Regions from separate parts of the Methylophilus sp. DW102 genome, predicted to be linked through region 1. Evidence: predicted binding sites of a transcription regulator. Region 1 holds the regulator's gene; each other region holds the start of a gene.

What was found. The regulator sigma-54, encoded in region 1, starts transcription at its own class of promoters, with help from an activator protein. The targets are predictions, from matches to a motif close to TGGCACNNTTCCTGCT.
Positions count from the first base shown of each region.
Region 2: ppc (phosphoenolpyruvate carboxylase) is a predicted target of sigma-54. The motif match lies at 2,266-2,281, and genes of this name have one in related genera.
Region 3: msuE (FMN reductase) is a predicted target of sigma-54. The motif match lies at 1,405-1,420, and genes of this name have one in related genera.
Region 4: AACH41_RS04425 (CmpA/NrtA family ABC transporter substrate-binding protein) is a predicted target of sigma-54. The motif match lies at 1,972-1,987, and genes of this name have one in related genera.

Region 1 is NZ_AP029023.1:259,896-265,572, forward strand. It holds gene AACH41_RS01175 (anhydro-N-acetylmuramic acid kinase) at 1-781, opposite strand, end outside; gene tyrS (tyrosine--tRNA ligase) at 906-2,144, shown strand; gene AACH41_RS01185 (RNA polymerase factor sigma-54) at 2,190-3,734, opposite strand; gene lptB (LPS export ABC transporter ATP-binding protein) at 3,741-4,484, opposite strand; gene lptA (lipopolysaccharide transport periplasmic protein LptA) at 4,493-5,107, opposite strand; gene lptC (LPS export ABC transporter periplasmic protein LptC) at 5,166-5,677, opposite strand, start outside.
Region 2 is NZ_AP029023.1:2,208,532-2,214,208, forward strand. It holds gene ppc (phosphoenolpyruvate carboxylase) at 1-2,235, opposite strand, end outside; gene AACH41_RS10375 (hypothetical protein) at 2,559-2,780, shown strand; gene AACH41_RS10380 (hypothetical protein) at 2,788-3,042, opposite strand; gene gloA (lactoylglutathione lyase) at 3,035-3,442, opposite strand; gene AACH41_RS10390 (YfhL family 4Fe-4S dicluster ferredoxin) at 3,503-3,757, opposite strand; gene coaD (pantetheine-phosphate adenylyltransferase) at 3,792-4,280, opposite strand; gene rsmD (16S rRNA (guanine(966)-N(2))-methyltransferase RsmD) at 4,337-4,897, opposite strand; gene AACH41_RS10405 (PLDc N-terminal domain-containing protein) at 5,034-5,231, shown strand; gene AACH41_RS10410 (pitrilysin family protein) at 5,292-5,677, opposite strand, start outside.
Region 3 is NZ_AP029023.1:154,995-160,671, reverse strand. It holds gene sfnG (dimethylsulfone monooxygenase SfnG) at 1-728, opposite strand, end outside; gene msuE (FMN reductase) at 756-1,328, opposite strand; gene AACH41_RS00695 (SfnB family sulfur acquisition oxidoreductase) at 1,758-2,990, shown strand; gene AACH41_RS00690 (helix-turn-helix transcriptional regulator) at 3,095-5,677, opposite strand, start outside.
Region 4 is NZ_AP029023.1:931,641-937,317, reverse strand. It holds gene AACH41_RS04435 (ANTAR domain-containing protein) at 1-494, shown strand, start outside; gene AACH41_RS04430 (nitrate- and nitrite sensing domain-containing protein) at 559-1,827, shown strand; gene AACH41_RS04425 (CmpA/NrtA family ABC transporter substrate-binding protein) at 2,211-3,512, shown strand; gene ntrB (nitrate ABC transporter permease) at 3,533-4,468, shown strand; gene AACH41_RS04415 (nitrate ABC transporter ATP-binding protein) at 4,505-5,314, shown strand; gene AACH41_RS04410 (alginate export family protein) at 5,415-5,677, shown strand, end outside.

The sequences.
Region 1 (5,677 bases):
TTAACCAGGTGTCGTTAAACAGGTCGCGTCCCGTACTTTTAGGTGCGGCCAGTGCAAAATAAGGATCTGCCAACATGGCATTGAGCAAGTCTGGATTAATTTTCCCGCCCGCTGCCCAGTGCCCGCCCGCATCATAGGGTTGGCCTGTGTGTTGCTGCGTCCAGGCATCCATGAGCAGGTTGCCGGGTCCCGAGTCAAAGCCTGTGACTTGTCCGTGTGCTGGCAGATCACTCAAGTTGGCAATGCCGCCGATATTAATGACGACGCGATGCCTATCTGCACTCGTAAACACCGCCTGGTGGAAGGCCGGCACTAACGGTGCACCTTGGCCGCCGGCGGCAATATCGCGACTTCTGAAGTCGCCAATGACCGTGATCCCTGTTAATTCTGCCAAGCGGGCATGGTTGCCCAATTGTATGGTGTATGCCATGCCCTCTGCCAGTGTCGGACAGTGCCGGATGGTCTGGCCATGGCAACCGATGGCTGTCACGGCCTCGGCACGGATGTCGGCGAGCTTAAGCAGTTGCTTGACGGCTTGCGCGTAGAGTTCTGCGAGCTGGTTAGCAACCACTGCGGCCTCGTGTAACTCGTTATTGGCGGGCGTGTGCAAGGCCAGTAGGCGCTGTTTAAGCGCGTCAGGGTAGGGCAGAAAATAGGTGGCCGTTTGTGTCAGTTGCTCGCCCCGTTGCGAGGTGAGCACGGCATCCACCCCGTCCAGGCTGGTACCGGACATCAGTCCAATAAACAAACGTGGCTGGGAGCGATCGGCAGAAACTTGCATGGGTGTCATTTTAACACTGCTCCAGCCGCGCTTACAGAAATGCATGGGATTACGTTAAAATAGCTGTTTTACTTATTTGAGACGGTGCCATCAGTGCGCATCGTTGTATTTGACGGATACCCGCATGACCGATACCAAACAACCCTCATCTGAAGTGCCAGCATTGAGCCCAGAAATTGCCAAGGCGTTGGCCATTATCAAGCGTGGCGCAGATGAGTTACTGATCGAGCAGGAGCTGGTCGAGAAACTGAAAACAGGCAAGCCGTTACGTGTGAAAGCAGGCTTTGACCCTACCGCGCCCGACTTGCACCTGGGTCATACCGTCCTCATTAATAAATTGCGCCAGTTGCAGGATCTGGGCCATCAGATTTTATTCCTGATCGGTGACTTTACCGGCATGATTGGTGACCCAACGGGCAAAAGCGCCACTCGTCCACCCTTAACCGTGGAGCAGGTCAAGGCCAACGCCGATACCTATGCCGCACAAGTCTTCAAAATACTGGATCCCACCAAAACCGAGATTGTTTTTAACTCCAACTGGTTAAGTGAACTCGGTGCGGCGGGGATGATCAAGCTGGCTGCCAGCCATACCGTGGCCCGCATGCTGGAGCGCGATGACTTCTCCAAACGCTTCAAGGGTAATCAACCGATTGCGATTCACGAGTTTCTGTACCCGTTACTGCAAGGATATGATTCGGTCGCCCTGCAAGCGGATCTTGAGCTCGGTGGTACCGACCAGAAGTTTAACCTGCTCATGGGGCGTGAGTTGCAAAAGCAGGCCGGCCAGTCGCAGCAATGTGTGCTGATGATGCCGTTGCTGGAAGGGTTGGATGGCGTCAATAAAATGTCTAAATCACTCGGTAACTACATTGGCATTAGCGAGGCGCCAGAGACTATTTTTGCCAAGATCATGTCGATTTCAGATGAACTGATGTGGCGCTATATTGATTTGCTCTCTTTTGCGACGCTGGAAACCATTGCCGAATGGAAGGCGCAAGTCGCCAGTGGCGCAAACCCCCGCAATATCAAGGTCGGCTTTGCCCAAGAAATTGTGGCGCGTTTCCATGGTCAAGCCGCGGCTGAAAAAGCCTTGCAGGACTTCCAGACCCGTGCCAAAGGCGGCATCCCGGATGACGTGCCCGAAGTTGAAGTGACCATTGAAGGCGAGAGCATCGGCATTAGCCAATTGTTAAAACAGGCGGGCTTGGTTGAAAGCACCAGTGAAGCCATGCGCGCAGTGCAGCAAGGAGGCGTCAAGCTCGACAGCGTCAAGGTGGATGATAAGAATCTGCCTTTGACTAAAGGTGTGACAGTGATCGCACAGGTGGGTAAACGTAAATTTGCCAAGATCACAATCAGGTGATTTGAGCTGAGAAACAAAAAAGGCCGCATCTGCGGCCTTTTTTGTTTAGAGCGTTTTGCGCAAGTTCGCGGGCGGAATATTCAGGGACTCGCGATATTTGGCTATGGTACGGCGGGCAACGACGATACCTTGTTGTGCCAGTGTGTCGGTGATCTGGTTGTCCGACAAAGGCTTTTTCGGGTTTTCTTCGGCCACCATTTGCTTGATCAAGGCGCGGATAGCGGTGGCAGAGCAGGAGCCGCCTGCATCTGTGGCCACCGAGCTGCCAAAGAAGTATTTGAGTTCATAGACGCCACGCGGTGTGAGCATATACTTATGCGTGGTGACGCGGGAAACTGTGCTTTCATGCAAGTCGAGTTCTTCGGCGATTTCACGCAGCACCAGTGGCCGCATGGCAATTTCACCATGTTCAAAGAAGTTGCGCTGGCGATCTACAATGGCTTGTGACACGCGCAAAATGGTCGAGAAGCGCTGCTGGATATTTTTAATCATCCACTTGGCTTCCTGCATCTGGCTTTGCAGGTATTGGCCTGAACTCTCGCGGTTGCGCTTGAGGATGTCCGCATACATCTGGTTGATGCGCAGTTTGGGGATCACGCCATCATTTAAAGAGGCGACCCAAATGCCCTTGATTTTTTTAACCACCACATCGTGCTGGATAAAGTGATCGTGACTAAAGCTGGAAAACTCGCTGCCGGGTCTGGGGTTTTGCTGGCGGATCAGGTGCTGCGCCGCCTTGAGTACCGCTTCATCGCAACCAAGCACCTTGCGCAGTTTGACAAAGTCTTTGTTGGCCAGCAGCGCCAGGTGGTCTTTGGCAATGGCAATGGCGGTTTGCAAGTGTGGCGTTTCTTGCGGCAAACGCGTCAGTTGCAAGAGCAGGCACTCGCGTAAATCGCGCGCACCTACGCCTACAGGGTCCAGATTCTGGATCAGCTTGAGGGCGGTTTCCAGTTCCAGCAGCTCGACCTCAAGTTCGAGTGGCAAGTGCTCCACAATCTCCTGCAGATCTTGCTCCAGATAGCCATCATCAGTGATGCTATCCAGTAGCAGTTTGACCAGGCTCATGTCACGTTGCGATAAATGTGCCAGTTGTATCTGATCAATCAGATGCTCGCGCAAACTGATGCTGGTGGTTTCCTGTCTGGAAAAGTCACTGTCTTCGTCTTCCTGATGATTGCGTCCGGCTTCGTCCCAGTTGCTGGTGCTGCCAAACTCTTCATAATCATCTTCAAACTCTGGCGGCGTGAATTCCTCGTTTAAATTGGGCAGGTCGCTCTCGCTCCCGCCCAGCTCATCGTGCAAGTCTTCACGCAGACTTTCTGCCGGTGCGGTGATCTCTTGCTGCGTTGCCATGTCAAACGAGCTGGCATCTGTCGGCTCAGCTTCTACAGTGGGGGGAGGCGGTGTGTTATCTTCAAACTCGCCTTCTTCACCGTCTGACATTTCCAGTAACGGGTTTTCCTGCAGGATGGTTTCCAGTTCCTGGTTCAGTTCCAGCGTGGAAAGTTGCAGCAAACGGATCGATTGCTGCAGCTGCGGCGTCAGCGCCAGATTTTGCGAAATACGTAATTGCAGGTTCTGTTTCATGACGGATTACAGCCTAAAATTCTTGCCCAGATACACTTCACGCACACCTTCATTCTGAATGATTTCATCGGGCGTGCCTGCTGCAAACACAGCGCCTTCATTGACAATATAAGCGCGGTCACAGATATCCAGCGTTTCGCGCACATTGTGGTCGGTGATTAAAATACCAATATTCTGACTGCTCAGGTAGCGGATGATTTTCTGGATTTCGATCACCGCAATCGGATCAATCCCGGCGAACGGTTCATCCAGCAAAATAAATTTAGGGTCAGTGGCCAGGCAGCGCGCAATTTCAACGCGTCGACGTTCGCCGCCAGACAAGCTGACGGCCTGACTGTTGCGGATGTGCTGGATATGCAATTGATCCAGCAAGGACTCAAGCCTCGCCTCACGCTGCTCTTCCGTATAGGGACGGGTTTCAAGAATGGCGAGTATGTTGTCGGTTACGCTGAGCTTGCGGAAAATGGATGCTTCTTGGGGCAGATAAGCCAGGCCCATGCGCGCGCGCTCATGCATGGGCGCGCGGCTCACGTCGGCGCCATTCAGCGTAATGTTGCCTTCATCCAGCGCAACCAACCCGACAATCATGTAAAAGCTGGTGGTTTTGCCTGCCCCGTTGGGACCCAGCAAGCCGATCACTTCGCCACTGCGTAACTCAAGCGTCGTGTTTTTGACCACGGTACGGCCCTGATAGGTTTTTTTCAGGCGGTTAACCTGCAAATGGTTCTGATCTGCTGCCATGGTTTCCATCTTTATGCTTACTCTTTGCCTTGCTCACCAGTGTTTTCGGCAGGGGCAGGTTCGACCTTGAGTTGCAAGGAGCGATTCATCCGTAACCCCTGTTGAGAGGTTGGCTTGTTGTCAATGACAGGTGGTGTGGTTTTATTTTTAGGCTGTATGGTGGCCTTGACGCGGCTGCCAGCCGTCCCGTTCGGGTTGGCTTTGGTGCCGCCAATCACCTCGGCATACTCGGCGTTGGCGTCGTAGCTGATGTAGTCCCCGGTCACGATGTCTTCACCACGTTTAACCCAGGCATTGGTATACAGTTGCACTTTATCCATGCGGGCGTTGTATTCGATACGTTGACCACTGCCTTGCATCCACTCGTCTTTACCGGTACGTTTTTGCTTGAATGTGGTGGGGTTGCCGGTACAGGTGCTATGTTGAAAGCCGTCCTGATCCTCGCGTACGATCATTTTGTCCGCCTTGATTTGCAAAGTGCCCTGATTAAGAATCACGTTGCCCGTGTAGATACTGATTTTTTTAGCATCGTTCACGGTCACGGTATCCGCCTCAAGCTCTATCGGTTGATCTCGGTCGGATTCTTCGGCCAGCACACTCAGCGGCATGGACAATAGCGCCCATACGCTCATGCAGATCGCTAAAAATAAGGGCTTGTGCGTGTTCAACTCATTTCTCCATAATCAACGGTCATTGGCGTTCTGTGTTTGACGCCTGGGCCGGGCTTGCCAAATTGCTGGCGACGGGTGGACGCTCATAATGCACATGTACCCGGTTAAACAATTGCATGGTATCAGCCCGGTTATCAAAACGCATGCCCGTGCCTGTAATCACTGTCGCCGGTTTTTGGCGGATGACCACCGGCTGGTCTGTGTGTGCCACCTCGGTATCCGGCTCCAGCCAAAGCCGCTCGGTTTGCATTTGTGTTTCTGGCTTGGTGGCGGAGGCTTGGCGGATCACCTTGACCTGTTTGCTAAACTCGACCAGTTTACCATTGGCGGAAACACGTCCTTGCTGACCATAAATTTGCGTGTAAGGCTTGTTCAGGCCAAACTGGGTAAAGCGTGGCCGCTGCAATTCTGTATAGTCATTGGCAGGAAAGTGGCGCATTTTTGCGGCCGCCAGCACATATTTGGTATTACCGGACGCATCCGTGCGGGTACTCACAAAGTTGTACAACATGTAGTCCGGCGCTTGGCGAT
Region 2 (5,677 bases), 1.1 Mb from region 1:
TTTGCGCGCGGCGGGCCGGCTGCCCAGATTGAGTCCGGCAATTTCCTCAATCGGCGTGGTATTGAAAAAGTAATCGGCAAAGCCAGGAGTTTCATAAACCAGGCTACGGTAGCTGGTCATCGCGGTGGCTGAGAGGGCTTCCATCACGCTTTCAAACGCACGCCGTTTGGCGGGCTCCAGCTGGTCGGCCGGGAACAAGGTAGCATCCAGCGTCGCCGCAATCAGGGTTTCCAGATGCTGGCGGCCGACCACCGGGTCTGCATAACGCGTGGAGATGATTTCGCCCTGTTCGGTCAGGCGAATCTGGCCATCGACGGTGCCGATAGGTTGCGCCATGATGGCCTGATAGGTCGGACCGCCGCCACGGCCAACCGTGCCGCCACGGCCATGGAACAGGCGCAACTTGACGTTGGCCTGGTTAAACAGTTCCACCAGCGAAATTTCCGCTTTATACAGCTCCCAGTTTGAGGTCAAAAAACCGCCATCCTTGTTGCTGTCCGAATAGCCCAGCATGACTTCCTGCTCATTGCCCTGGAAACGGATCACATGGCGGATGCCGATCAGACTCAACCATTTGCCCATGATCATGGGCGCATCGCGCAAGTCGGCGATGGTTTCAAACAGCGGCACGATATTCAGATCGACCTGGATATTGGCCGAGCCCCACACGCCGCGCAGCAAACCAGCCTCACGTTGTAGCAAGGCCACTTCCAGCAGGTCAGACAAGGTTTCAGTGTGCGAAATAATATACTGGCGTACGGCATGCTCACCAAAGCGCTGGCGCACCTCACGCACCGCTTCCAGCACGCCGATTTCCTTGTGCACCAGCTCGGAATATTGCTGGAAAGGCGAAAACAGCAGGCGCGGTTGCTTCAGTTCTTCGAGCAAAAGGCCTATTTTCTCTTCCTCGTTAAAACTGGCGTAGTCAAAATCGTAGCCCGCCTTATGTAACAGCTCGCTAATCACCGCTTCATGCACGTCAGAGGACTGGCGGATATCCACGGTGGCCAAATGAAACCCAAACGTGACTATGGCTTTAATCAACTTGCCCAGCCGCGGATAAATCAAGGCCTCGCCATGGTGACGGCGCAAAGAGTCGGCAATAGTCTGCAAGGGGTGCAGCAAGGCCTCAGGATCTTCGTAAGGCTCGTTGCCGACCTCTTCCGGCAAACTCCAGCTGGCATCGGGTAGCAAATGGCTGGCGGTCACCAGCAAACGGTCATGCACGCCATTGAGCGCGAGCCGGTAGGGTTCATCCAGGCGATGCGATGACTGGTCGCGCGAAGCTTTCGCCAAGGCCAACACTGCGTCATCCACACCAACCACGCGCGTGGACACAGCCAGCTCGCGCTTGAGCGCAGCCAGCTCTTGCAGATAGAACTTGAACAAGGTGGTGGCCTGCAGGCGCACACTATCGCGCAAGGTGGTGCCATTCACGAACGGATTGCCGTCACGGTCGCCACCAATCCAGCTACCCATGCGCAAAATACCTGGCAAGTCCATGCCGGGCAGCCAATCTGCCAGGTCGCGCTCGATATCCTGCAGGATTTCAGGGATCACATGTAAGAAGGTACTTTCGTAATAGGTCAGTGCGTTTTCAATCTCATTGAGCACACTGAGCTTGGAGTAGCGCATCATGCGGGTTTGCCACAAGGCCGACACCGCGCCTTGCAATAACAGCTTGTTGCGCGCCAGTTGGCGCTCAGACACCATGTGCCCACGCTGCCCCAGCAACTCCGCAATCAGCTGCTCAATGTCCAGCACACTTTTACGCTGCACCTCGGTCGGATGCGCGGTCAGTACCGGTGAGATCAACGCGTCCTGCAACAGTTGCTGGATTTTTTGCGGCGCGATGCCAGAGGCCTTGATTTGTGCCAGCGTGTGCGACAGCATGCCAGGCGCAGGTGTATTTTGCTGGCAATGGCCGAGTTCCTGTCCGTAAAGATCTTCGGCCAAATTCACCAGATGTTTGAAATAAGCCAGTGCACGTACCACGCGCACCGTATGCTCCAGACTCAGGTCAGCGAGCAACTGCTCAAGATCTAACGAAGCCTGCTGGTCATGATTCTGGTGAAAACGCAATGCGGCTTGCCGGATGGCGGCAATTTTCTGCGCAACCGCTTCGCCCTCCACCTCCAGAATGGCCTGATCAAGTAAATCACCTAACAACTGAATATTGTTGGACAGCCGCATTTCCGCCGTTAGCATGGCGTCGGCTGCAAGTTTTTTTATCATGATGCCTCTCCTCTAGCTTAGGTTATCCCTAGCAACAAGCAGGCCATCTAAAAGAAAGATTTTTTTACTTTAAAATCAGCGTATTGGAAGAAACGAAACTCAAGCGCCTTATACGAAGTGACTCCCATGCACTGCCAACAGGCAAACCGGTGCACCGATTTGGGCCTCGAATCACATGGGCAACAGTCGCGTTGAACGCAGACTGTCCATCAGGCCCTGAAACGGCAAGGCCGCACAGTTTGATGGATGTTTTGCGGAAATTTGCACTAGCAAAGACGCCGCAGGGATGCATCACATGGCGTTTCCTGAGGCATAATAGACAGATGAAATGCATCAATCTCGATCATTGGATGGCACAAATCCTGTCCGTCTGGCAATCGTTGGCCGCGCAGAGCGTTTGGCTGCAGGATGGTTTTTTGCTGCTGATGTGCCTGATCATCGGCTTGCTGCTATTTCTGTTTGGGACCGTGATCGGGCTGTTTACGCAATCACTGTGGGGTATTTTTACAACGGGTCGCCAGGGCAGCGACGAAGAGCACAAGTAAATAAGCGCTATTCTGGCGTCAGCCAGCGGGCAATCGCGTCGAGCTCTGCCGCACTGTCGCTGTCAAAATCTGCATACTGATGACCGCCGGTTCTGGCATACCAGTATTCACTATTCCAACGGTCACCTTCTATTTTATGCAATACCGCATGTATCCAGTGGGCAGTGGGGTCACTATACGCCTGCGCAATCTGATGTGCGCCATGCCAGTCTCCGGCTTGCGCCAGCCTCACTGCCTGCAATAACAATGTCCGGTTAGACATGCTTGGGATATTCAATCGTCCCTTTCTGGATGAATTCGATTTTATAGCCGTCCGGGTCTTCGATAAAAGCAATGACGATGGTGCCGTGTTTCATGGGCCCCGCCTCGCGCACCACTTTACCGCCCTTGGCCTTGACCAGCTCACACGCTTGATAGGCATCGTCCACCTCAATTGCCATATGACCATAGGCAGTGCCCATGTCATAAGTGGTTTTGCCGTAGTTGTAGGTGAGCTCCAGCACAGTGTGGTCGTACTCGTTACCATAGCCGACAAACGCCAGTGTAAACTCGCCGTCAGGATAATCCTGGGTACGGATTAACTTCATGCCCAGTACGCCAGTATAAAAGTCGATGGAACGTTGCATATCGCCCACGCGCAACATGGTATGTAAAATCCGCATTGATATCTCCTTGATCTCTGATTTTTTTAATCTGTTGTGGACGTAACCGGTCCACTCGGCTTAACCCCGCGTGGCAACAATGCGCTGATATTTCTCCAGCAATTGCTCCTTGGTTTCGCGCCGCTCAGGGTCTAGCGGAATGCAGCTGATCGGGCAGACCTGCTGACATTGCGGTTTATCGTAATGGCCGACGCACTCGGTACACAAGTCGGGGTTGATTTCATAAATTTCTGCGCCTTGCGAGATGGCTTCATTCGGGCACACGGGCTCGCATACATCGCAGTTAATACATTCATCGGTAATAAATAAAGCCATGATTTTCTTTACATCGCTACAGAGGCGCCATCACTCAGGCGATCGCCAGTTTTTGCTTGATTGCCCGTTCGACGCCAGGTGAAACAAACTGGTTCACATCTCCTCCCAGGCGCGCCACTTCACGCACCAGGCTGGAGGAAATAAACATGAACTCTTCCGCCGGGGTCATGAACAGGGTTTCCAGTTTGGGATAGAGCTTGCGGTTCATGCCGGCCAACTGAAACTCATATTCAAAGTCACTGGCCGCACGCAGGCCACGGATCACCATCTGCCCGCCCTGCGACTGCACAAACTGCATGAGCAAGCCGTCAAAGCCGACCACACGGATGTTATCGCCTGCAAACACCGACTCTGCCAGCGCAACCCGCTCTTGCAGGCTGAACAAGGTTTGTTTGCTGGTGCTGCCAGCCACCGCCACAATCACCTGGTCAAACAGCTTGGCCGCCCTGCGCACAATATCCTCATGCCCCAGGGTGATGGGATCAAAGGTGCCTGGATAGACGGCAATTCTGGTTTTACTCATCGCTTGCTTCCGTAATCGTCGTTGTGTCGTTGCTGGCTGCCGCTGACTTGATTGCCTTAATCCGTGCCAGCAGCCGCATCGGCTGACGCGGGTTGCAGCAGGTGAAAATAGACCTGACCCGCTTTGCCCGATTTGACCACCTGCCAGCATGCATCGGATTTTAACGCATATTCGGCCTCAACATATAGCCAGCCTTCAGGCGCCAAATGTCTGGGCAGCACGGGCAACAATTGCGCCAGCCAGTCCTGGCGATACGGCGGGTCACAAAAAATCACGTCAAACGGCTGTTGATTGCTGCTCAGAAAAGTTCTGGCATCCATTTGCTGGATGCGGGCCTGGGTCGCCTCCAGCAAACGCTGGTTCTGGCACAAAGCCGCATAAGGCGCTTTGGCCAATTCGAGCATGGTGACCGCTTTGGCATTGCGAGACAGCGCTTCAAACCCCAAGGCGCCGGTCCCCGCAAACAAATCCAGGCAGGTTTTGCCTGTCAAGTCCTGGCCCAGCCAGTTAAAGACGGTTTGCCGCACGCGGTCTGGCGTCGGGCGTAGCCCTTCGGCATCGGGAAACTTGAGCACACGGCTACGCCATTTCCCGGCATTCAATCGTACCTGATTCATGAGCGGTGGTTGATTCGAATAAATAAATCAGCATTATCCCAGATTTTGCATCCCGACTACCCATGGCCTGCGCTAAACCGAGGGTGCACCCAAGTCATCGTGTTATGATTTCGTTAATTCATCAAGGAATATTGCTATGGAGTTCTTATTTGGCTTTGGTCTGCTGGGCGGCGTGATCGCGCTGGCGCTGTCACTGTTTTGGGTATGGATGCTGATTGATTGCCTGGCCAATCAAAGTGAAGACAAGCTGGTGTGGTTTCTGGTGATTTTCTTTTTAAACCTGCTGGGGGCCTTTTTATACTACTGGCTGGCGAGAAAAAAGCGCATGGCTTGATCTGATCCCGCTCACCGCAACAGACATAAAAGCAAAAGCCGGCAAACTGCCGGCTTTTTGTTATTCCGCACCAACAATCACGGTGGCAAAATGCTCAGGATGGATGCGGCGCTTGAACGCATCATTCACCTGTTGCACAGTGACGGCTGCGACCTTGTCATTAAAGCTATCCAGGTAATCCAGCGGCAACTTGTAAAAGCCGATCATGTTCAGGTACTCCAGAATCTTGCTATTACTGTCTATACGCATGGGAAAACCACCAATCAGGTTATCCTTGGCCGCAGCCAGTTCCTTTTCTGTCACGCCTTGATCGACAAATTTCTGTACGGTGGCCATCACCAGTTTGAGCGCTTCTTCACTTTGCTCTTTTTTGGTTTGCAGCCCGATCTGGAACGGTCCCAACTGACTCATGGGCATAAAGTAGCTATACACGCTATACGCCAGAC
Region 3 (5,677 bases), 100 kb from region 1:
GCAATCACAAAGGCATTGACCCCGATCTTGACCTGATGCTTATTGGCCGCCGCCTTGGCGCGAATATCGTCCACCTGGGTCTTGATCCCTTCCACGGTGTTACCGTTGGTGAAGTACCAGTCTGAGACCGCGGCCGCATTATCGCGCGCAGCACGTGAACTGCCGCCCTGGAAAATTTCTGGATGTGGCTGCTGCAAAGGTTTAGGTTTGAGTGAGTAGTTACTAAAGCGGTAAAAATCGCCTCTGTAAGTAAAGTTATCCTGGGTCCAAATGCCCTTGAGCGCTTCAATAAACTCGCGTGAACGGCGGTAGCGTTCGTCGTGATCCAGCCAATGCTCGCCAATCGCCGTAAACTCACCACGGAACCAGCCGGAGACGATATTCACCGCAATCCGTCCCTGGGTGAGAATATCAATGGTCGCCAATTGTTTGGCAGCCAGCACCGGATTCCAGGGGCCAGGCAAAATGGCGGCAATCACTTTGAGTTTGGTGGTCGCCGCCAGCAAGGCATGCGAAAAAGATACCGACTCATGCTGAAACTCGGCCCCATACCCCGCTGTAAAACGGATTTGGCTCAATGCATATTCAAATCCGGCTTTTTCGGCAATTTGTGCCAGCTTGCGGTTGTAATCGATATCCCAACTGGTGCGCTGCTCAATGTTACTGACCACCAGGCCACCACTGACGTTAGGCACCCAATAGGCAAATTTAATGTTTTCTGTACTCATCTTTAATCTCTCCAAAAATCACTGAATTTAAATGGCTAATAACTTTTCCTGGCTCAAAAGCTCGCGATGTTTGAGCAAAGGCAGGGCACGCTCTACCGCTAGATCAATGCGCGCTTTCACCGCCTCACTCTTGATTTGATAATTTTCAAAATCCGCTTCAACGGCATATACACCGATCGGCAACGTGACTGCCTGGAAGAAGCTGAATAATGGGCGCAGCTCATGATCAATGATCAAGGCATGACGCTCAGTGCCGCCGGTTGCTGCCAGCAGCACGGGCACATCAATCAATGCTTCGAGATTGACCAGATCAAACAAATGCTTGAACAACCCTCCATAAGAGGCGCGATACACAGGCGTAGCCACCACCAGTAAATCGGCGGTTTCAATCGCCTGGATATCTTGCTGTACGTTGATTGGCAAAGCTTTGGGATCGTAGGAAGCGACCAAGCTGCCCGCAATTTCGCTTAATTCCACCACGTGCAGATCAATCGGGATTTGCTGTCCCAACTTCTGTGTGATCGCCTGCACCAGTGCAGCGGTTCTGGAAGGTAATTTATAGCTGCCGGAAACGGCAGTAACTTTTAATGGACGGCTCATCATGACTCCTGAAATAACAATGACGGAGGTCGTTGCTTACGATGCTTCGCAGACGACCTTGCTTGCCAGTAGTATTAGCAGCATCCATGCCAGGCAATAATGTTTATATTTTTCAATGACTTAACATAAAACATGCTTTTTAAATGGTGCTAGATTCCAGCGCTAGTTGCTGATCAACTGCTGCAAAAGCAGCAGTTTTGCGCGATCACGCTGCAGTTCGCTCCCTCCCCACCCTCCAGTGGCTGCTGCTTTTACAGCAGTCATTCAGCAGCAAACTGTTTCTATAGAGGCGGCAGCAGAGATGGATTTTTATATTTTCTTTTAAATTCAATGCTTTATTGATTGGCACACTAAATGCAACAGTGACTGCAGACGCATGGTGCCTGCTCGCCATGCCTTTATTGATCTCTTTTTGAATAAGGACTGACTATGACTGCACAAGCAAATAAGATTGCGCATTTGCCTGTAAACCTGCCGCGACAAGCGGCACATTTGATTAAAAGTGACGCAGAAGCCCTGACCGTCGCCAAACAAGTGGCCAGCGAAATTGCCAAAGAAGCCGCCCTGCGCGACCAGGAACGTCGACTGCCACGCAAAGAACTCGACCTGTTTTCAAGCAGCGGGTTGTGGGGCATTACCGTGCCCAAAGAATATGGCGGTGCCTTTGTCTCTAATAAAACTCTGGCAGAAGTGGTAGCCACCGTGGCCGAAGCAGACCCCAGTGTCGGACAGATTCCACAGAATCATTTATATATGGTGGAAGGCTTGCGCCTGGATGGCTCAGACTTTCAGAAAAAATACTTTTTTGAGCTGGTGCTGCAAGGGGTGCGGTTTGGCAATGCGTTCTCCGAGATTGGCACCAAGAGCGTCAATGACGTGAAAACCAAGCTCACGCCCACCAATAGCGGCTACTTTTTAAACGGCAAAAAATTCTATTCGTCTGGCGCGTTGCTGGCGGACTGGGTGCCAGTGGTGGCCAAAGATGAGCACGACAATACCGTGGTGGCATTCGTACCCGCTGGCGCAGAAGGCCTGACCATTATTGATGACTGGTCCAGCTTTGGCCAACGCACCACGGCTAGCGGGACGACCATCCTGGAAAATATTTTTGTGCCTAGCGAATACGTGCTGCCGCACCATCTGGCCTTTGACCGCCCGACCACCATGGGGCCGATTGCGCAGATTATCCAGGCGGCGGTGGATACCGGCATCGCCCGCGCGGCGTTTAAAGATACCCTGCACTTTGTACGCAACTACACTCGGCCATGGATAGATACCGACCTCGAACACGGTTATGAAGACCCGCATACCATCAAGGATATCGGTGACTTGCAGATTCGCCTGCACGCCACCGAGGCTTTACTGGCACGCGCGGGTGAATACATAGACGAAGCGCAACTTAACCCGAATGAAGACACCGTGGCCGAAGCCTCGATTGCGGTGGCAGAAGCCAAAGTGCTGAGTACCGAAACCGCCTTGCTGGCGGGCAGCAAGTTGTTTGAACTGGCCGGGACCCGTTCTACCCTGGGGGAATACAACCTGGATCGCCACTGGCGGAATGCACGTACCCATACGCTGCACGATCCGGTGCGCTGGAAATACCATGCCGTTGGTAATTACAGCCTGAACAAGGTCAAACCGCCGCGCCATCCTTGGATTTAAGCTCTTATAGGTCCGAATGAAAAAGCCCTCATTTGAGGGCTTTATTTTGGCTAATCGCATAATACAACTACATGTCTTAAAGTGTTTGATTAAATTTATTGGTCTCAGTCATCTTCAAAACTTTCATTTTCTTTGATGGCACTTGCAATATCCCTTTCGGCGCCCTCTTTAAACCACGTGTACAGTTTGTAAGCGGGCGATGTGCGGGAGAGGTTTTGCAAAATGCGAACAGACTCATCCCTGGCAAATATATCCTGCGGAAATGGTTGTCCAGGTATTCCAGAACGCATACCGCTAACTCCGCTGGTATAAAGTGCACTGATAGCTGACTCTAATGTATCTTTGCCAAATGCCTTAGCTTTGTTCAAAAAGTCGATGACAAATTGTGATTGCTGGAAACAAAATTCTGAAGAAACATCATCTAGCAGGTTACTTATAAGCTCAATATCCTGCTTATCACCTCTGAACCTTTCTCTCAAGAAAATTAAAACGGGTTCGTCAAACGGTATAAACATTTCAACGAATAGTCTTGAAGCTTCTTTATTGAAAAAGTAATCGTCGGTGTTATGACTTCGCATCCATGTCCACATAGTATGTATCAGACTTGTAAACTCGGAAGACTCCCTAAATTTCAAGGCAACATTTTTCCAGGGACCGTAATTACATGCTCGATAAGAATAATCTTTACTCGAAGCAGCAATATCCACTCTATCCATAAAGAATTTTGCAGTTTTATAAGGATATTGGAGTGAGCACTCTGCAATAAACTTCCCGACCCAATGTCCCGTCAGTTCGGGTAATGGTACTAGTTTTTTTAGCAACTCATAAATAACTTCCTCACCCAAAACCTCAACACTCAAGTGCTTTCTGTCTTCAGAACACAATGACAGCAGTTGGTCTGCAATTTTGGAGTCGTTAGAAATATCCACACTCAGCATCAACTCAATCGCAAGAGCTATATCACCATTAAGAGCAATGCTCCAAATGGCATGAATACAAGAGATTACAAGTGATTTAGATTTCGACCATAAGAGTTGTCGAATAAGATTAATCTCGGCCGGCGTATTTCCAGCAAACCTAATCGCCACATCAAGTGAATGGGCAACAGAATTTTCAAGGATTGGATTGTGGGTTTGCAGTAGACGCTTTGCATAGCTCATTCCTAATCCGCGATTACGGTTATTCCTAAATACTGCATTCAATGCAGACGAAACAAAGCGATTGGAGACACTACCGTTATCCTTTAATACCGCTTCTAATAGTTCTCCTGCAAAAGCATCAGAAGCTTCAATCAGGTCAAACACTAAAACCTGTGGAGATATGTTTCCAGTGACATTGAACTTATCGACATGCTCAAGTTGCTCTTGGATATAGATGAATAAATCTTTTGGCTTGGGATAAGTTGACAACAACTCACTCACAAGCTGCTTTCTCGAGATCTCCCACTTTTTTCGTTTATTTTCATGACCAAATGCATCAACCTCGTGCCCATAACCATCGATGAGAGTGAGCTGTGTTCGAAAATGCAGTGTTTTAGGCAGCTTTGTGAGAATACTACTGGCGATGGTTCTTGTAGCGCCTTCGGAATAATAGGCATGCCAATTAATTGATTTCTTTAACTCAATAAGAACTACTGAATCAAGTTCCTGAGAACGAACTTTAGTTTGTATCTTCTTGAGCGTTTCAACAAACTCATCAGTCCAGCTCGCTTTTTCTTCACTGGTGACAACTTTTCCGAACTGACCCATTGGGTAACGAAGTGCGTTATGAAGGAAAGCGGCAGAGTGAGTTGCGATACGTAAATTTGTACTTGAGAGGCGATTGATTGCTGCATCAATTACTTTAGCTCGTAATTTGGCAACGCCTGGCTGATGAACCATGAACGCATTCATTGAGATTTCACGTCCGTTAGATGTTGTAGTGTGCCCCTCAGTAAGCATTATTCCCTTTAGCACATCGTAGGGTGTGTATTTGCCTTCCCAGGCATCATCCTTATCTAAAAGATCTAAAGCATAATCAACAATACTTTCACAATACTGCATCGGCTTGTTGGGTTCTACGGCGCACAACTCGCAAAGAATTCTGATCGCATGTTCGGGTGTTTGATGTAGCTCTCGATTATCAACCTTGCCCAATTCCCACAGACAATCGCAGGCTCTGGGAATGTAAGCGTAGTTATATGCAGCATACTTAACCAGATCCGGTAATTTAGTTGGCGGCTCACCATCACTAATAGCTCGCTCTGCAAATTGCAAAGCTTTATCAGGTTGATAATAAGCAACAGCGGTCATCGCACTCAAATGATTTTCCGCATTGAGCTTACCCCACATGGCATCCAATAAATGACTATTTGATGGATCGCCATTAGCTCTTATCCAATCAAGCTTACTCAAGTTAAGTAGAATTTTTTCTAAAAATTGATAGTTTGCTTTGTCGAAAACTTTTTCTGCATATCCTGATGACTTACCTGTCGCATCAATGCAGTTTTCTTCGATGATATGATCTGCCAATAAATCGGGCGAAATACGGTACAAACCACCCCTTTTGAAAATTACCCCTGAATTAATTAGCAATTTGGTGAGACGCTTACTATCATCGCTTCGAACCAATTCGATTGCTTCAATCAACTCATACGTCCTCTCATCCTCAATAGAAAATGGTTGTATTAAGGCTAGTATTTTCAAGAT
Region 4 (5,677 bases), 670 kb from region 1:
CGGTCGCGCTATGGCCGCCGGTGGCTGAGCTGCCCGCGCAGACCGAGCTGGTGATTTTTCTGCTAGATGCCCAAGCCAGCGCGAAAAAGAAACTGCCATGGCTGACACCAGAGTCGGCGATCCCGCTGATTGGGGTGCTGGATTATGAAAACCCGACCACCCTGGAAACAGCCACCGCGCTGGGCTGCCATGGCATGCTGGTACGGCCGTTGCAGGCCAAGGGGCTGCTGTCGACGTTGATCATGACCATGCATCACTGCCAGCAACTGAAAACCTTGCGCAAACGGACCCAGCGGCTCGAAGAAAAACTGCAAGCCGCAGGCGAAATCAGTGCTGCCCAAGCCATGTTGGCGCATGCGCGCGGCATTAGTGCAGTCGAGGCCTATAAAATTCTGCGCGAACAAGCCATGCTCAAGCGCGTGACGGTGGAAGAAATTGCACGGTCGCTGCTGCAAACCGACGGTCTACTGTCCAATCCAACCAAATCCCGTTAGAATGCAGGCCCTTTAAATGGCTGCAGGTTGCTGCCTGCGCACAGTTTTTGCTTTATCAAGCCTGATGAATACCGACATTTCCCCCGCACAAACCATTACGCTGGCCAAGATCAGGCATATCGAGGAGCTTGAGCGCCTGGATAGCTGTATTGCGTTTGTTGAGAAAATTGGTCAATTGATTCACCAGTTGCAAATTGAGCGCGGCGCCAGTTGTCTGTATATTGCCTCCGGTGGCCAGCGGTTTGCCACAGAGCGCGCAGAAGCTGTCGCACAGAATCAAGCCATTGAAACCGGCTTCCGGGCAGCGTTGCAGCAGCATCTGGATAAAAACAGTCGCGCCGATGCCAAGCAACTGACGCTGATCTCCTGGATATTGCTGGGCCTGGACCAGCTCACCACACTGCGGCATCAAATCACCCTGCTCAATATCTCGTTTGCCGATAGCATCGAATCTTTTAACCGCTTGATCGGCAGCTTGATTGCGCTGATATTCGAGATCACCGACAGCTCGGTCAACAGCAAGATCTCCACCTGTTTGCTCACCTTGTATAACCTGATTCAGGGCAAGGAGTTTGCCGGGCAGGAGCGTGCGGTAGGCGCTTATTTATTTGGCTCTGGCAGCCTGCAACTGCCGCACCAGCAAAAGCTGTTTGAACTGATTGCGCAGCAGGAACGGCACTTTGAACTGGTGTGCCAGTTTGGCAGCAAAGAGCTGTGTGAGGCCTGGCAACAGTGGCAAGCCAGTGACTGGCAGCAGCAACATGCCAAGTACCGCGCCAAGCTGACCAGCGCGCGCGACCAACAAACCCTGACCCCCAGCCATGCCGACCTCTGGTTTGACTTATGCAGCCGCCGCCTGAGCGAGATGTGGCAGATTCAGTGCCAGTTGGTCGACACCATGCATGAACTGCTGGCCGGGCTCACCCGCCAGGCCAAACAAGATTATGAGCAAACCCGGCAGTACCTGCAAACTATCCAGGCCAGTCCGCAGGCCAACTTGAACAGCACGTTTTTCAACCTGGCGATTCCCATCGAAAATGCGCTGAATTTTCAGGCCCATGACACCTCGCAAACCTATCCCATGGCGTCTATGATCGCCTTGCTGCAACACCAGTCCCGGCAAATTGCCGACATGGAAACAGAGCTGTCAGACACCAAAAAGGCGCTGACCGAGCGCAAATTGATTGAGCGCGCCAAGGGCTTGCTCATGAGTACGCGCGGTCTCAATGAAATGGAAGCCTACAAAACCATGCGTAGCCTGGCCATGGAGCAGAACCGTAAAATTATTGATGTGGCGGAAAATATTCTGGCCCATCACACCGTGACGCGATAACGGTTTTCACAACGCTCCCAGACCTTCAAATTGGTGCATCCGCACCCACGTGGTGCGAGAGGCATGCCCCCTTCTTAAGCCCTACTTGAAAAAAGTTCCGTTAAAACCCAATAAAAATCAAGCATTTAAAAACAATAACCCACTTGGCACAGGCTTTGCTTATATGAAATCAAGCAATATACCAAAGGCGGTGCGTTGCTTGTAGTGAGTTAACTGGAAACCCCAGTTTGAATTTCTGACTAGCCGTTGCTGTTTCATCATCCACGGCTGGCAAAGATAAGGACAAAGGCGTCCTGAGTGTAGACCACGGTCTGCATTCAGGACGCCTTTTTTGTTTTGTATTTTCCGAACCCCTTTTTCGAATCAAATCTCAAGGAGCCGACATGAGCAGTTCTGACAAAAAAAATGTATCCCCCACCGAGGCAACGCCGGTTGACCAGGTTAACCAGCAACGCCGCCATTTCTTTATGAATACGCTGGCAGGCGCGTTTGGTGCTGCCGCCATGATGAACATGGTGCCTTCCGCCATCCGTAGCCAAGCTTGGGCGGCAGGCTCTGATGCGCCAGAAATCACCGAAGTGAAAGTCGGCTTTATCCCGCTGACGGACTGTGCGCCGATTATTGTCGCCGCGCAAATGGGCTTTGATAAAAAATATGGCATCAAGATTGTACCGTCTAAAGAAGCTTCGTGGGCAGGTGTACGTGACAAGCTGGTCAATGGTGAATTGCATGCTGCACATGTGTTGTATGGCCTGATCTACGGCGTACAAATGGGCATCGGCGGCCAGCAAAAAGACATGAACGTGCTGATGACGCTGAACAACAACGGCCAGGGCATCACGCTGGCTAACCAGCTTAAGGAAAAAGGCGTGACCAGTGGTGCGACGCTGAAACGTTTGCTGGATAACGAAAACCGCGACTTTACCTTCGCCCAGACCTTCCCCACCGGCACGCACGCCATGTGGTTGTACTACTGGCTGGCGACCTATGGCATCAATCCAATGCAGGACGTGAAAACCATCGTCGTACCGCCGCCACAAATGGTCGCCAACATGCGGATTGGCAATATGGATGGCTACTGCGTGGGCGAACCCTGGAACGCCCGTGCCATTTACGACAAGATCGGCTACACCGTCGCCACCTCACAAGATATCTGGGTAGACCACCCGGAAAAAGTGTTGGGCACCACCGCTGACTTTATCGCCAAGAACCCGAATACCGCGCTGGCGTTAACCAAAGCCATCCTCGAAGCCTCACGCTACATTGATGCGACCAAAAACCGTGCCGAAGTGGCCAAGTTGATCGCAGGCAAAGCCTATGTCAATGCGCCAGAAGAAGTGATTGAAGGTCGCTTCCTCGGCCACTACGACAATGGTATCGGCAAAAAATGGGAAGACCCCAACTACATGAAGTTCTTCAATGACGGCAAGGTCAGCTTCCCTTACTTGTCAGACGGCATGTGGTTCCTGACCCAACACAAACGCTGGGGCTTGCTCAAGTCTGACCCGGATTACCTCGGCGTGGCGAAAAAGGTTAACCGCATTGATATTTATACCGAAGCCGCCAAATCTCTGGGCATCAGCGTGCCGACAGACGTGATGCGCAGCAGCAAGCTGATTGACGGTGTGGTCTGGGATGGTAAAGACCCCAAAGCCTATGCCAACAGCTTCAAGGTTAAAGCGTAATTCTTTCAAGGAGAGTCACCATGAGTGTCGTCAGCTTTAACAAGGAAAAAATCATGCAAAACAGTGAGCAGGCTGCCAAAGCAATGCCAGCCAAGCAAGCAAAACCGGTTGTCGCGGTGGTGAGCCCTCTCTCGGCCACCGCAACAGCAGCCACCCCGGCAAGCAAAAAAGCCGGGGCATGGGCGGCAATGGCCAAACGTGTCTTTGAAGGACTGTTGCCGCCTGTGATTGGCTTGCTGATCTTTGGCGCCATCTGGTCTACCGTGGCCGCCCTGACTCAGGGCTTGCCAGGGCCGGTGCAGACCTGGCATTCGGCGGTGGAGCTGTTTAGCGACCCGTTTTATATCAACAACCCGAATGATATGGGTATCGGCTGGAACATCCTGAACTCGCTCAAACGCGTCGCCACCGGCTTTGCGCTGGCAGCGATTGTCGGCATCCCCATGGGGTTTATCATCGGCCGCTATGCCTTTATGTCAAAAATGGCGGCGCCGATTATCAGCCTGCTCAAGCCGGTCTCCCCACTGGCCTGGTTGCCGATCGGCCTGCTGGTATTCAAAGCGGCCAACCCGGCCGCGATCTGGGTGATTTTCATCACCGCGGTCTGGCCCATGATCATCAACACCGCCGTTGGTGTCAGCAAAGTGCCGCAAGACTATATGAACGTGGCCAAGGTACTGAACCTGTCCGAGTGGAAAGTCATCACCAAAATCCTGCTGCCGTATGTCATGCCTTACATGATGACCGGTGTGCGTCTCTCCATCGGTGCCGCCTGGCTGGTGATTGTGGCGGCAGAAATGCTGACCGGCGGCGTGGGCATTGGCTTCTGGGTGTGGGATGAATGGAACAACCTGAACGTTGAGCACATCATCATCGCGATTTTCATTGTGGGCATCGTCGGCCTGTTGCTGGAGCAGTGCCTGGTCATGCTGGCCAAACGCTATAGCTACGAATAACCACGACACCTCATTGACTGGTAAAGGACTCTGATCATGACCACCGCTGTAAAACAAGACCGCTATGTGTTGATTGAAAACGTCAACATGATTTTCAACACTAAAAAAGGCAGTTTCCAGGCCTTAAAAGACATCAACCTGTCTATCCAGGAAGGTGAATTCATTTCCATCATCGGCCACTCCGGCTGCGGCAAATCGACCGTGCTCAACCTGATTGCCGGTTTGCTGCAACCGACAGACGGCTACCTGTTTTGTGCCGGACGCGAAATCGCCAAGCCCGGCCCTGAACGCGCCGTGGTGTTCCAGAACCACTCCCTGCTGCCATGGCTGACCTGTTTTGAAAACGTCTACCTGGCGGTGGAACGCGTGTTTGCTGCCACCGAAACCAAAGCACAACTGGCAGAACGTACCCGCGCGGCACTGGAGCTGGTGGGCTTGAGCCACGCCATGGAAAAACGCCCGAACGAAATTTCTGGCGGCATGAAGCAACGTGTCGGCATTGCACGCGCCCTCGCCATGGAACCTAAAGTGCTATTACTTGATGAGCCTTTTGGCGCACTCGATGCACTGACCCGTGCCGGCCTGCAAGACGAACTGATGGCCATCATGGCACGTTCTGGTTGTACTGCCGTCATGGTGACGCACGATGTGGACGAAGCCGTGTTGCTGTCTGACCGCATCGTCATGATGACCAACGGCCCGGCAGCCACCATCGGTGAAATCCTGACGGTCGATTTACCCCGTCCGCGCAAACGCCTGGAGCTGGTGGAAGACCCAGCGTATACGCATCTGCGCAGCGAAGTTTTGAAGTTTCTGTATGAGCGGCACGCCAAAAAGGCGGCCTAAGTGAAAGGTGCTGGCAGGCGGCCACCTGTCAGCACCACTTGCTTATCAAAAGCAATCCTCATCCAAGCAAGGTTACCCCAATAGAGAAAAGGAGCAACACATGAACGCTAACCTACACCCACGCTTGCGTCAAGTTTCCGCAGCCATCTTGCTGGCGGCACTTGGCTCCCCTGCAATGGCAGAAGAAGAAGTTCTGCCTGAATACACTTTTATGGACGCGATTAAAACCGGTAAAAATCTGACCAGTTTCAGACTACGTTATGAGTATGTCGATCAGGATGGCTTACAGCCGGCCACTTTTGCCAACGGCAGCCCTAACCCGACTGCCAATCAAGCCCTGGACAACGCCAACGCCATGACGAT